Regions from separate parts of the Trinickia sp. HAY1-2D genome, predicted to be linked through region 1. Evidence: predicted binding sites of a transcription regulator. Region 1 holds the regulator's gene; the other holds the start of a gene.
The links. The regulator NrdR, encoded in region 1, represses ribonucleotide reductase genes. The targets are predictions, from matches to a motif close to CACNANATNTNGTG.
Positions count from the first base shown of each region.

Region 2: ACR9ZC_RS20720 (ribonucleoside triphosphate reductase) is a predicted target of NrdR. The motif match lies at 3,339-3,352, and genes of this name have one in related genera.

Region 1 covers NZ_JBPGWX010000002.1:816,072-823,106, reverse strand. The annotation lists gene ACR9ZC_RS10810 (pilus assembly PilX family protein) at 1-417, opposite strand, end outside; gene ACR9ZC_RS10805 (PilW family protein) at 414-1,202, opposite strand; gene ACR9ZC_RS10800 (type IV pilus modification PilV family protein) at 1,247-1,696, opposite strand; gene ACR9ZC_RS10795 (GspH/FimT family pseudopilin) at 1,693-2,280, opposite strand; gene nrdR (transcriptional regulator NrdR) at 2,442-2,921, opposite strand; gene glyA (serine hydroxymethyltransferase) at 2,928-4,175, opposite strand; ZMP/ZTP riboswitch at 4,347-4,446, opposite strand; gene ACR9ZC_RS10780 (SDR family NAD(P)-dependent oxidoreductase) at 4,749-5,495, shown strand; gene ybgC (tol-pal system-associated acyl-CoA thioesterase) at 5,621-6,091, shown strand; gene tolQ (protein TolQ) at 6,250-6,927, shown strand; gene tolR (protein TolR) at 6,938-7,035, shown strand, end outside.
Region 2 covers NZ_JBPGWX010000002.1:2,925,019-2,932,053, reverse strand. The annotation lists gene ACR9ZC_RS20740 (NAD(P)H-dependent flavin oxidoreductase) at 1-201, shown strand, start outside; gene ACR9ZC_RS20735 (putative zinc-binding protein) at 198-623, shown strand; gene ACR9ZC_RS20730 (anaerobic ribonucleoside-triphosphate reductase activating protein) at 597-1,316, opposite strand; gene nrdD (anaerobic ribonucleoside-triphosphate reductase) at 1,333-1,515, opposite strand; gene ACR9ZC_RS20720 (ribonucleoside triphosphate reductase) at 1,518-3,323, opposite strand; partial or broken gene ACR9ZC_RS20715 (DUF2249 domain-containing protein) at 3,571-3,813, opposite strand; gene ACR9ZC_RS20710 (hypothetical protein) at 3,810-4,871, opposite strand; gene ACR9ZC_RS20705 (metal-sulfur cluster assembly factor) at 4,943-5,281, opposite strand; gene ACR9ZC_RS20700 (nitric-oxide reductase large subunit) at 5,378-7,035, opposite strand, start outside.

The sequences.
Region 1 (7,035 bases):
CCGCGCGTGCGGCCGCTCCGCAATGCGCAGCCCTTCGATCAGACACTGAGGCGGCCTGCGACCACCGGGCCAGTTCGGTAGCGGCGCAAATGCAGCGGCATCGGCGAACGGATCGCGCTCTTGCCAACGCATCGCCTCCGCGCGGCTCGGCAGCAGCAGCGGCGCGCGGCCGGCCTCGTGCTCGCGGAGGCAAAGCTCGAGCGCGACATTGGCCGCCTGCATGCTATGCAGCGCATCCTCGAAGTTCGATGCGCGCCGCACACCCATGATGGTCGCGTCGAACGAGGCGATGGCCGCCGCCGATAGCATCGACGTCAGCATGAGCGCAACCGGCAACGCCGCCCCGGATGCCTGCCGGGCAAGACGGCAGGCGCGATGGGTCCGTGGCACCAGACCGTATGCCGACGCATTGCTCATCGGCCCGCCTGCTCGTGATTCCGTACCGCAACGCGGCGCCGGAATACCTGCCGAGCGTGACCGTCGAAATAGCGCGTCGCCACCGGGTCGCAATCGACGTGCTGGCCGCGTGCGTCCGTCCGCCTCCCGCGGACACGCACACAGATATCCACGGCAGTGACGTGCTGCCAATCGTTCGGCGCGACGGCATCGGCACGAACGGCTCGGGCGGCCCCGCGTATCCAATACCTGAAAGCCAGCCGTTCGACACCCGCAACAGCCGGTTGCCGGGCAAGACCGCCGTTGCCTTCGCAATAAAGCTCGGGGGTGCCGCCATCCCGCGATGTCCCCACGAAAAAACGATTGGAGACGACGACCGACTCTCCGGCTCGCCCGATACCCTGCCCCAGGCAATCCGTCGTTTGCCCCGCCTCGGTAGGCCACGTCGCCACGGCGTCGTCGACATAGCGGATAACGATGCCGTCGGAGCCGCTCGCATCGCGCTCGCAACGAAGCCCGCCCGCCGTTTCGACCGGATATCCCGACGTACAGCCGAATAGTCCCGGCGCGACATCTCCCGACAGCGCCGGCAACCCTGGCGGCACAAACCCCGCCATCTGGATCTGCTCGCTCATCAGCAACAGGGCTGTCATGCCGGCCTCGCGCATCAGCGCCGTATAGGCAGACGCGGCGTAAAACTGACGCACCGTATGGTAGAGCGACGCGATCATCGCCACGACGACGAGCCCCAGTGCCGTTGCAACCATCAACTCGATGAGCGTATGCCCGCGGCTGCGCCTCCCCACTGAGCCGCGCCTCATTGATTTCGCCCCGCGCGAAGCGCCCAGCCTCATGGCGTCGCCCCCAGAAACAGAGGCGCTACGCTGCAAGAAACCTCGGGGGCGGCGAACTCGGGCGGACATCCGTCGAAACGTATAGGGCGCGCTCGCCCAAGCGCGTGCCCACCCGCTTGCGAACTCGCCCAGCGCACGGCGACGAATGCGGCACCGCTACCTGCATCCCGTACGACGATGTCGCCACGCGGCAATGCCTGCATGGCCTGGACACGCCAGTACTCGATCTCACCCGCTGCCGCGGATCGTTCGCGCAGCGCATCGGCGGCCGAAGCCGCAATCAGCGATGCCACCTCGCGCTGCGCAGAACTCTTTTCGGTACGCACGGCCACGAACTGGCTCGAGATCGTGCCAACAAGAGACAACGCGGCGATGCCCAGTGCGATCGCAACTTCAAGCAGCGAGCCTCCGGTTTGCCGGCCCGGGATTCGCGGCGAGGCATTCATACGTGCCGCCCGCACTCGGCGCCCACCCTCGCCCGGCCGCCGGCAGCGATCGAAACGCAGCGCCTCGCGGCTTGCGCAGACGCGCCATGACGAGCGCCTGTCGGCGCGATCTCGAAGCTGCGAAACCCGCCGATCACCTGTCCGGCCGGCGGGCGAAACCGGATCGCATGCGCGGCGCCGCGGATCCGCACGCCGGGCGCCGGAACATGCGTGCGCAATACCCGCTGTCCGTAACCGGTTTCAAGCGCGACGACCCAACCCGTCGCCCAATCGACGGGGACACGGTCCCGGCCGAAGTCGTGTGCGCCGTTATGGACGCATCGTCCGTCACCATCAGTGCGGCAAATCACGACCGGCAAACCGATACGAACCGCTTCGCTGCGCGCGTACGACATGCTCGCCAGCAGCATGCGCGTGCTCGCTTCGACGCGCTGGCGTTGCTGCCAGGTCGCAAACGACGGTATCGCCAGCGTCGCGAGCAACAGCATCACGGCGCAGACGATCAGCGTTTCGACGAATGTGAATCCGCGCGCGTGCCGCGCACGTCGGCGCTCAATGCCTGCTCCGCTTGCACCGAACCGCATTCCCAGCTCCGTTGTCCGTTGTTCGATTCGATCAATCTAGCGGACGTGCACGTACAGCACCATCGTCCGTTCGGCCGAGTGGCGAGCAAGTATCGACGCGCCGACAATGGCGCGTCACGTCAATATGCAAGGGAATGAAAACGATGAAACGACTAGACCGATCAACGCTTGCGCGACGGTTTGGCGGGAGCGGCGCGACGAAACTCTTCGATGACGTCCTCGAATTCGGATACATCCTCGAAGCGCCGGTAGACCGATGCAAAGCGAACGTAAGCGATGGTATCGAGCTGACGCAGCTCGTTCATCACGAGCTCGCCAAGGCGCTCGCTGCGCACTTCGCGTTCGCCGCTGCCCAGCAATTGATACTCGATGCGGGCAACCGCCGCGTCGATCGCGTCCGCCGCAACCGGGCGCTTTCTAAGCGCCAGTTGCATGCTCGCGACAATCTTGCGGCGATCGAATTCGGTGCGGCTGCCATCCTTTTTCACCACCGCCGGCAACATGAGCTCGACTCGCTCGTAAGTCGTGAAACGCTTGTCGCAGGCCGGACACCGGCGGCGGCGCCGAATCGCGGCGCCGTCCTCGGATACGCGCGAATCGACGACCTGGGTATCCTCGTGCCGGCAAAAGGGGCAGCGCATGGTGGCTCAGCGATAAACCGGGAAGCGCTTGGTGAGTTCGGCAACCTGCGCGCGCACGCGCTCGATCGTCCCCGCGTCTTCCGGGTTCTCGAGCACGTCGGCAATCAGATTCCCCACTTGCTCCGCTTCTTGCGCACCGAAGCCACGCGTCGTCATGGCGGGCGAACCGAGGCGGATCCCGCTCGTGACGAACGGCTTTTCCGGATCGTTCGGAATCGCGTTCTTGTTGACGGTGATATGCGCCGCGCCCAGCGCGGCTTCAGCCGCCTTGCCGGTGATGTTCTTCGCGCGCAGGTCGACCAGCATCACGTGGCTTTCCGTACGGCCCGACACGATGCGCAAGCCGCGCTTGACGAGCGTCTCGGCCAGCACGCGCGCATTATCGACCACGCGCTGCTGGTAGGCCTTGAACTCAGGCGAGAGCGCCTCCTTGAATGCGACAGCCTTCGCGGCGATCACATGCATGAGCGGGCCGCCCTGAATGCCGGGGAAGATGGCCGAATTGATCTGCTTCTCGTATTCGGCCTTCATCAGGATCACGCCGCCGCGCGGGCCGCGCAGGCTCTTGTGGGTCGTCGTCGTGACGAAATCGGCATGGGGAACCGGATTGGGATACACACCGGCGGCGATGAGCCCCGCATAGTGCGCCATATCCACCATCAAATACGCGCCGACCGATTTCGCGATCTTCGCGAGGCGCTCGAAGTCGATCTTCAGCGCGAACGCCGATGCGCCGGCAACGATCAGCTTCGGCTTGTGCTCCTCGGCAAGCTTGGCCGCGGCGTCGTAGTCGATGTCTTCCGCCTCGTTCAAGCCGTAGCTGACCACATTGAACCACTTGCCCGACATGTTGACCGGCGAGCCATGCGTCAGGTGACCGCCTTCGGCGAGGCTCATGCCCATGATCGTATCGCCCGGCTTGAGCATCGCGAAAAAGACACCCTGATTCGCCTGCGAGCCGGAGTTCGGCTGCACGTTCGCGGCCTCGGCGCCGAAGATCGCCTTCACGCGCTCGATGGCCAGTCGCTCGACGATGTCGACGTATTCGCAGCCACCGTAATAGCGCTTGCCCGGATAGCCTTCGGCGTATTTGTTGGTGAGCTGCGAGCCCTGGGCGGCCATCACGGCCGGACTCGTGTAGTTTTCCGATGCGATCAGTTCGATGTGTTCTTCCTGACGGCGGTTTTCCTGTTCGATCGCTTGCCAGATCTCGGGATCGATGGCGGCAATGGTGCTTTGGGCTCTGTCAAACATACGGATTCCGTTGAAGGTTTACAGGTTGGCCGAAATGCGCGGAATGCATACGAACGTACGCTTGCACTGGATGGCGGAGGGGCCGGCACTGGCGTGGCGGAAAATTCGAATGGTCGAAGCTCCGTTGCACCCGCGGGGCAACCGCCGCTGCGCAAGCGAACGCGCGCGGTTTTCGGCTGCCCAGGCGAACGGCAAAACGGCACCTTGCGCTTCACGGTGGGTCGCTCCACCTTGACCCCGGAGGGTGTTATCGCCAGTTACGCAAGGGCTGAGCGCGTTAGTGTACTGGCAGCGCAACCAATAGGCAATTGGCCGGCCACAGTGCCAGCACGGCCGCATCGCGGCGCGCTTGCGCGCACCGCTTCCCGCGCCGACCCTCCCGCGAAAGGTAGCCGGAGCCCTCGGCGCGCGCCCGCAGCCCAATGGAAAGCATTTCGAAAGAATCGGGAGCATTCATACCGCGACCGGGGTACGGCGGGTATCATCGGCCCGTTCCGTTTTTCGCCTTCGGTAGTTCTTGCTTATACCGGCAAGGCCATGAGGCCTGCCGGGTTCGACCAGTCAGGAGCAGCAATGATCGTTTTAGTCACGGGCGCATCCGCCGGCTTCGGCGCCGCCATCGCTCGCAGTTTCGTCAATGGCGGCCACCGCGTGATCGCCACCGCTCGCCGCCTCGATCGCCTGGAGGCGCTCGCCGAGGAGCTTGGACCGGCACTTTTGCCGCTCGAGCTCGACGTGTGCGACCGCGCCGCCATACAAGCGTTGCCGGGGCGGCTGCCCGAGGCGTTCGCGTCCGTGGACGTGCTCGTCAACAATGCGGGGCTCGCCCTTGGACTGGAACCCGCACAGCGGGCCGATCTCGACGATTGGTCCCGGATGATCGAGACGAACTGCACCGGCCTCGCCGCCGTCACGCATGCTCTGCTGCCAGGAATGGTCGAGCGCAATCGCGGCCATATATTCAACCTCGGCTCGACGGCGGGCAGCTACCCGTATTCGGGCGGCAACGTCTACGGGGCAACGAAGGCTTTCGTGCACCAGTTCAGCCTGAATCTGCGCGCCGACCTCTCGGGTACGGCCGTACGCGTCACCTGCGTGGAGCCGGGGCTCTGCGGCGGCACGGAGTTTTCGAACGTGCGTTTCAAGGGAGACGACACCAAGGCAGCCGGCCTCTACCGCGGTGTAACGCCGCTTTCGCCGCAAGACATCGCCGATTCGATCTACTGGATCGCCACGCTGCCCGCCCACATGAACGTCAATACGATCGAGCTGATGCCGGTGGCGCAATCGTTCGCGGGCCTGTCGATCCATCGTGGCTGAAACCGCTCGGCAACGCCCACGGTCCGAGCGCGTAGGCATGGCCGGACGACCGTATCCGGTGCCCTGCGTCCTGCGCTCGACATGTAATTTCGAGATGGTCGTACGGGTTCCGGTAAAATGCGCCCATGAATATGCCTAGCAGTCGCCCAGCAACGGGCCGCGGCTTTTTATGGCCGCTGCGCGTGTATTACGAAGATACGGATGCGGGCGGCATCGTCTTTTACGCGAACTACCTTAAGTTCTTCGAGCGCGCGAGAACCGAATGGCTCCGCGCGTGCGGCATCGAACAAGGCCGCCTCGACCGGGAGATCGGGATCGTCTTCGTCGTACGCGGCACGGCGCTCGACTATCGAGCGCCCGCGCGTCTGGACGATCTGCTCACGATCGAGAGCCACATCGAGCGGCTTGGTCGCGCGAGTGTCGATTTCGTGCAACACGCGTGGTGCGACGATCGCCTGCTTGCCACCGGCGAGATTCGCGTCGCCTGCGTCGAGCGCGCCACGTTCAAACCCGCGCCCATTCCACCCGACGTGCTCGCAGCGCTGCGGCGAGGCCCCGGAGTCGTGCACGCCGGAATGTCAACGGCCGATGCATGAACACCGTTGAGAGTTCGTCAGTGGCCTTGTATTGTCCGCATCGTTACCCAATGGAGCTCGGCTGCGCGTGCCGCCGAGCTTTCAGGTTGCCGACTGGGACCGCTTCGGCGGCTTGCCGCCCATGATGGCCGCCCTTCGGATGCAAAAGCAAAATATCTATGAACAACGCACAAGATCTGTCGATTATTTCTCTTGTCCTCAACGCGAGCGTCCTCGCGCAGGCCGTCATGGGGCTCTTGCTGCTGCTGTCCCTGATGTCCTGGACGTTTATCTTCCGCAAGTGGTTTGCCATTCGGCGCGCCCGCGCGCAAACTGAACAGTTCGAACGCGACTTCTGGTCGGGCGGCGATCTGCAAGCGCTCTATCAGAGCGCGGCGAACAACCGCCATACGATCGGCGCGCTCGAGAGAATTTTCGAATCGGGCATGCGTGAATTCTTGAAAGGCAAGGAAAAGCGCCTGAACGATCCCGGCGCGATCCTGGATGGCGCGAGGCGTGCCATGCGCGCAGCGTTTCAGCGTGAAATGGACGCACTCGAAGCCAATCTCGCGTTCTTGGCATCGGTCGGCTCGGTGAGCCCATATATCGGCTTGTTCGGTACCGTATGGGGGATCATGAACGCCTTCCGCGGTCTCGCGAACGTGCAACAGGCAACGCTCGCCAACGTCGCGCCGGGGATCGCCGAGGCGCTGACGGCGACGGCGATCGGCCTTTTCGCCGCTATCCCGGCCGTGGTGGCATACAACCGTTACGCGCACGACATCGATCGCCTCGCGATCCGCTTCGAAACGTTCATCGAAGAATTCTCGAATATCTTGCAGCGCCAGGCGCATTAAGGAGCACGCGATGGCCGGCTCGACCAATCGTTCGTCCATGCGCGGCAGCCGCTCCCGCCGCGCGATGTCTGACATCAACGTCGTCCCTTACATCGACGTGATGCTCGT
Region 2 (7,035 bases), 2.1 Mb from region 1:
CTCGCCGGCGACGTCAAGCGCGGGCTTTTCTTTCGCGGCTCCGAGCCGCTGCCGTTCGGCAGTCGGATTCGTCCCGCGCGCGAGCTCATCGAGTACATGTTGACGGGGCGCAGCCCTGCCGACGACCCCGCGGACCCCGCGGATAACGTTGCTCTTCCTGTCACGAGGCGGCTTGACGCTGGATTGCCGATTCCACTATGACGAATGATCGTTTCCCACCGAGCGGCGAACGCCGCGTGCTACCGCTCGTTTATTCGTGCTCGGGCTGTTCGAGCGCGGCGCAAATGGCGAACTACGTAGCCGTACAACTGGATCGGCGCGGTGCGGCCGAGATGTCGTGTATCGCCGGTGTCGGAGGCGATGTGCCGGCGCTACTGAAGCTCGCGCACTCGGGCAGGCCCATCATCGCGATAGACGGATGTCCGCTTGCATGCGTGAAGCATTCTCTCGGGCGGCATGAGCTTGCGGCGGACGAATATGTGCAATTGGCCGAGCACGGCGTGCGCAAGCGGTTTCACGCCGACTTCGATATGCAGCAGGCCGACGAAGTGGTGAACGAAGTCGAGGGGCTCGCGAGCGAATTGCGGGAGCGCGCATCAGCCTCGTCTGACGTCGAAGGATAGAAACCGTCCGCGCATTTCGTCGAGCACGCCTTCGCTCGGATAGTCCGCCAGCGAGACGGCGTTCAGCTGCGCGTCGCGAGAGCCCTGCTTCCGAAAGAGTTGCAGGGCGTACTTTTTCACGCCCAGATTCGCAAGCGTGCGCGCCAGAACGAGCAGGTCCGTCTCCGACAGCAACGCCGGGTGCGCCGTCGTGCGGCATTCGTAATCGACATCGCCGGCCAGTAATGCTTCGAGGCTGCGTCTGGCGAACGTTCCGCTATCGCGCACGCGCGTCACGCGTTCGTAGTCGGTGAATGGCGCCTTGATGTCGAGACCCACCCAATCGAGCAAAGGCAGCAGTTGCGCGAATCGGCGCGGATGCGTGCCCGCGCTGTGCAGCCCGACTTTGAAGCCGAGCGCACGGACATCGCCGATCGCACGGCCAAGCGCCGGGTCCGCGGTGGGCTCGCCTCCGCTGAATACGACAGCATCGATCAGACCGGTCCTGCGCGCCAGCAAGCGCATGACGTCGGTCCAGGCTACCGCGCCTGCCCGAGTGCGCGGTTGCAAATGCGTGTTGTGACAATAGCCGCAGCGCCATGGGCATCCCTGCACGAAGACGACGGCCGCGAGCGCACCCGGAAAATCCGTGGCAGTAAACGGCGCCACGCCGCCGACCTTGATGGGCCGCAGCGACGCGGCCGTGCAAACGATTGGCGTGCTCGGGATGTCACGTTGCAAGAGAAACCTCCTCGGTGAAATAGGTGCGCTCGTAGAATTCGCCTTTCTTGCCCGTATTGAACGAAGAAACGGGCCGGTGGTATCCCATGACGCGCGTCCAGATCTCGCACGGTTGGCGTTCTTCGTCGCGAAGCTCGACGGGGGCGGCGTGTGTCGCGTGGTTGTGATTCATGTTCAAGGCTCCATTAGTTCAGGGGTTGCGGGTCGATTGCATTTGCGATGAAGCAGCGCCTCGTCGCATTTGGGACAAAACTCGTGGCGGCCCGGCAAATAGCCGTGCTTGGGGCAAATCGAGAACGTTGGCGTGACGGTGATGTACGGGAGCGAGAAGCGGCTCAGCGTACGCTTGACGAGTTCGCGGCAGGCGTCGGCCGACGACAGCGGCTCAGTCATATAAAGATGCAGGACCGTGCCGCCCGTGTATTTGCGCTGCAAGTCGTCCTGATGCTCGAGCGCCTCGAACGGATCTTCGGTAAAGCCGACCGGCAACTGCGACGAGTTCGTGTAGTACGGCATGTCGGCGGTGCCTGCTTGCAGGATGCCGGGATAGCGTTTGCGGTCTTCCCTGGCGAAGCGGTACGTCGTACCCTCGGCCGGCGTGGCCTCGAGGTTGTACATATGCCCGGTCTCTTCCTGGAACGCGAGCATCTTCGCGCGGACGCGATCGAGCAGGCGGACAGCGAAGGCATGTCCCCAGTCGGTCGTCAGATCGTGCGCGTCGGCCGTGAAGTTGCGGATCATCTCGTTGATGCCGTTGACCCCGAGCGTGGAGAAGTGATTGCGCAGCGTGCCGAGGTAACGCTTCGTGTACGGAAAGAGGCCGTTATCCATCAGTTGCTGAATCACGCGACGTTTTATTTCCAAACTCTCCTTGCCGAGTTCGAGCAACGCGTCGACGCGAGCCATGAGCGCACCTTCGTTGCAGGCATAAAGATGGCCGAGCCGCGCGCAGTTCAATGTCACGACGCCGATCGATCCAGTCTGCTCGGCCGAGCCGAACAGGCCGTTGCCGCGCTTGAGCAACTCGCGCAGATCGAGCTGCAGCCGGCAACACATCGACCGGATCATGTTCGGTTTCAATTCCGAGTTGATGAAGTTCTGGAAATACGGCAGGCCGTAGCGCGCGGTCATCTCGAACAATCGCGTGGCGTTCGGACTGTCCCAATCGAAGTCGGCCGTGATGTTGTAAGTCGGAATCGGAAACGTGAAGACGCGGCCTTTCGCGTCGCCGGCTTGCATCACTTCGATGTAGGCACGATTGATCATGTCCATCTCGGCCTGCAGATCGCCGTAGCGGAAGTCCATTTCCTTCCCGCCGACGACCGGCACCTGCTCGCGTAGATCTTCGGGGCACACCCAATCGAACGTGAGATTCGTGAACGGCGTTTGCGTGCCCCAGCGCGACGGCACGTTCAGGTTGTAGATGAGTTCCTGAACGTATTGGCGCACTTCCTCGTAGCTCAACCGATCCTTGCGCACGAACGGCGCCATGTAGGTGTCGAACGAGCTGAACGCTTGGGCGCCGGCCCATTCGTTTTGCAGCGTGCCCAGAAAGTTGACGATTTGCCCGACTGCGCTCGACATGTGTTTGGGCGGTGCCGCTTCCACCTTGCCGGGCACCCCGTTGAGCCCCTCGGTGAGCAGCGTGCGCAGCGACCAACCCGCGCAGTAGCCCGAAAGCATGTCGAGGTCATGGATGTGCAAGTCGGCGTCGCGATGGGCCTGGCCGACGGCGGGCGGATAGACGTGGCTCAGCCAGTAGTTCGCGACGAGCTTGCCCGAGATGTTGAGGATCAGGCCGCCGAGCGAATAGCCTTGATTTGCATTGGCATTGACGCGCCAATCGCGGCGCTCGAGATACTCCTCGATGGCGGAGGCCACGTCGACTTGCGGCTTGGCGTGCCGTTGCGCCTGCGCGGCGTGTGCGTATGCGTGACGGCCGGCTTGAAGAAGGTGAGCGGGTATCGGTCCGTGGTCCATGTGAGCCTCGATGAGCACAATATATTGTGATGTTGCTCATCGTATGCACTACATATAGCGTGGTCAACGCCGCTCGCCTATATTCTTGCGTCTACTTGACCTGCGTTAAGTTATGAGCCGGCCGCGAGCGTGGCGCCCGGCCGATTGCCCTTCGCCATTAGCCGCTGCAACCGCACGCGCCGGTTCCACCGCCTGCGCATCCGGCAGCCGACGCTTGCGCGGGCGCCGCGCTTTCGTTCGGCGCGAGCCTGATGCCGAAGTCGATCACGACACGCTCCGGCGTGCGCTCCACGTATTCGATGTGGACCTGATCGCCGTACCGCTGTTGCATTTGATTGAGCAGCGGCAGAGGATCGTGGTCGTTGATGAAGCGCATGGTCTCCCCATGGTCGAGCGTTTCGAGCGCCCCGAAAATGGCGGCGTGGCGCAAGCGCTTGGCAATGCCGCGGACATCGAAGGCATAGGTCGTATTGGGATTGGCATTGGTCATTGCGGACTCCTGAGTGGAAGTGACATCGACGAGAACATGACGACGATGAACAGCGCCAGCGCCGCGGCGTTGCCGATTGCGCCGGCGCGGTGTAGCACAAATGCCTGCGCGAGCGCGCCGCCGATGCGCAGGGCGAGCGCCGCATGCAACGCAGCGAGCGGCAGATAGAAGAGAGGGCGATAACGCACGCGCAGCCGTGTGAGCGCCGGCAGGACGATCGGTGCGTGCCCGAGCGCCATCGACATGACGAAGCCGAGCGTGAGCGCATGCAGCGCCGCGTCGTGCCACGGATGCCCGGCGTCCCATGAACCGAGCAAGCCGAGCACCCCGCTCAATGCGAGCCAGCCATAGCCCGACAACAGACAGACGGCAATAAAACGCGTGAGTCCGTGCTGACGCACGGTAACGCGCGCGATGTCATGGCGGGTCAGCCATAGTGCCAGTGCGACCAGCGCTGCGGAGAATGCGCGCAACGCGGGCTCCGGCGCATACGGCGAGGCACTGGCTGAGAGGAAGATGACGACGGCGATGGCGACGAACGTCACCCGCGCGCGCGGTGGGGTTCGCCGCATGCGCGTGAGCTCGAGTCTTTCCGCCGCGATCGTCAAGACGAGAAACGCCAGCCAATTCGGCACGGCCCGCAGCGGCGCCTGAGTCGCAAGCCACAGAACGTTGCCTGCCCACCAGCTCGACACGCCGAGCGCGAGCACGAAAAGATGCAATGCCGGCTGCCGGCGAAGCAACCCGGCCATGCTCGCAAGCGCGGCCGTCGCCGCGATGACCAGAAGAGCCTGGGCCCAGGCGGGCGGCGCGCCGGCCAGCAGCACGAGGCCCGCGGCGGCTGCGCACGCGGGGGCACAGAGGTGCGGGCCTGCCCGGAGCGCGACTGCGCGCTCGAGACTGACGACTGCGCCGAAGAAGACGGGCAGGACGAGCACACCGTGCCAAGCAGCGCTCGACAGCGCGTGGGGCGGCAGGGCGATGCCGAAGCGAGCGAGACCGGCTGCAATGCCGCATACGAACGCGACAGCGATGGAGCCTGCGAACGCAATCCGCACGCCCGTTTGCGTGGCGCGCCCCCACGTTGCACGGGCGCCGGTTTCGGCTGTACCGGCGGGCGACGTATGCTTCAATCGTCGCTCCAACCGAGCGCATCGCGAGCGGCGTCGCTCATCATCTCGGGTTGCCACGGCGGCTCCCAGACGAGATCGATGTCGACGATCGTGCCCACCTGCAACGCGGCATCGATGACCGCGTGCACGTCGTCGAGAATCGACTGCCCCATCGGGCAGGCGGGCGAAGTCATGGTGAGCGCGATGCGCCAGCCTTCGGTACGCTGCTCGATGTCGTAAACGAGCCCGAGATCGACGATGTTCACGCCGATCTCCGGATCGATCACGTGCCGCAGCGCCTCGCGAATCTGCTCGCGCGCCGACGGGGCGCTGGTAGGGATCGGTAAGGGCTCCATAGTCGTTCTCCGCGGGGCTTTATTGAGCGTGGGACGGTTGGGCGGCCGGACGCGAGCATCCGGCCGTCAGGGCGTGGGGCGCGTGCTCGCGTCGTCTCAGACGCGATGGGCCGCGCGTTCGACGGCTGCCTCGGCCGGATGTGCGGGCCGCACGCGGCGCAGCAGACGCAGCGCGAACCAGCCCAAATAGAGCACGCCGGCAGCGAAGACGATGTCGCCCGGGACGCGGATCCACACGAGCGCCTGCATGATCGGTGCGTGCACGATCTCGGGTGAGCGCGCATACCAGAGCCCCTTGCTGACGCTGGCCCACGCCTCGTAGATGCCCGAGGGCAGGATGGAGAGGAACACCATCATGAACAGGCCGATGTTGAGCATCCAGAATGCCGGCTTGAGCAGCGTGTCGTCCCACGCTTCGCGGGGCGACAGGCCGCGCAGGCAGAACAGCATGAGCCCGATACCCAGCATCCCATAGACGCCGAACAGGGCAGCATGGCCGTGCGCGGGCGTCATGTTGAGCCCCTGTACGTAATAGAGCGAAATCGGCGGGTTGATCGAGAATCCGAGCAGCCCGGCGCCTACGGTGTTCCATACGCCCACGGCGACGAAGCACAGGATCGCCCACTTGTACGTTTGGACCCACGGTGCGGCCTGCGTCTTGCGATAGGTTTGCCACCCTTCGAGGCCGATGAGCGCGAGCGGTACGACTTCGAAGGCCGAGAACACCGAGCCCACCGCGATGACGGCCGTCGATGCGCCGGTGAAGTACAGGTGGTGCAAGGTGCCCAGAATGCCGCCGAACAGGAATACGATCGTCTCGAGCACGATGGCGCGGTTGGCCGTTTCGATGCGGATGAGGCCCAGTCTGGAGAAGATCAGCGCGATGACGGCGGTTGCGAACACTTCGAAGAAGCCTTCGACCCACAGGTGCACGAGCCACCACCTCCAGTACTCGATCATCGAGTAATGCGTGTGTTGGCCCCAGGCGAGCGAAGTCGAATAAAAGGCACCGATGCAAGCCGCCGACAGGAACACCATGCCGATGAGTCCGCGCCCGTTCGTTTCGCGGTTCTTCAGCGCGGGCATCAATGCACGTCCCATCAGCACGAGCCAGAACAGCAGGCCGACGAACAGCAGGATCTGCCAGACGCGGCCCATGCTCGTGTAGGCGAGCCCCTGATTGCCGATCCAGAAGCTGTAATCGGTGCCGCGATGCTGTAGCGTGCCGAGCCAGCCGCAGACGGTCGACCCCACTACGATCACGAGCAGCGCGTAAAACAGCACGTCGACGCCGAGCTTTTGCAGCTTCGGTTCGTGCCCTGAGAGCAGCGGAGAGATGTATAAGCCCGTTGCGAGCCAGGCGGTGGCGATCCAAAGCACGCCGAACTGTGTATGGATGGTGCGGCTCGCGACCCATGGCAATACGTCTGCAAGCGGCAGCCCGAAGAAGCTGTGGCCTTCCACCGCATAGTGGGCGGTGATCGCGCCCATGCCGACTTGCGTCAACAGCAAGCCGATGACGACATAGAAGTATTTCTTCGTTGCCTTCATCGACGGCGTGGGTTTGACGTTGAAGAGCGGATCCTTGGCGGGGGCCGCCAAAGACGCTTCGCCTTCGTTATGTGCCGAGTGGTACCAGATCATGCCGGCGATGCCCGCGAGCAGCAGGATCACGCTGGCGACGGACCACATGCCGTTGGCAACGGTCGGGTTGTTGTCGACGAGCGGCTCGTGTGGCCAATTGTTCGTGTAGG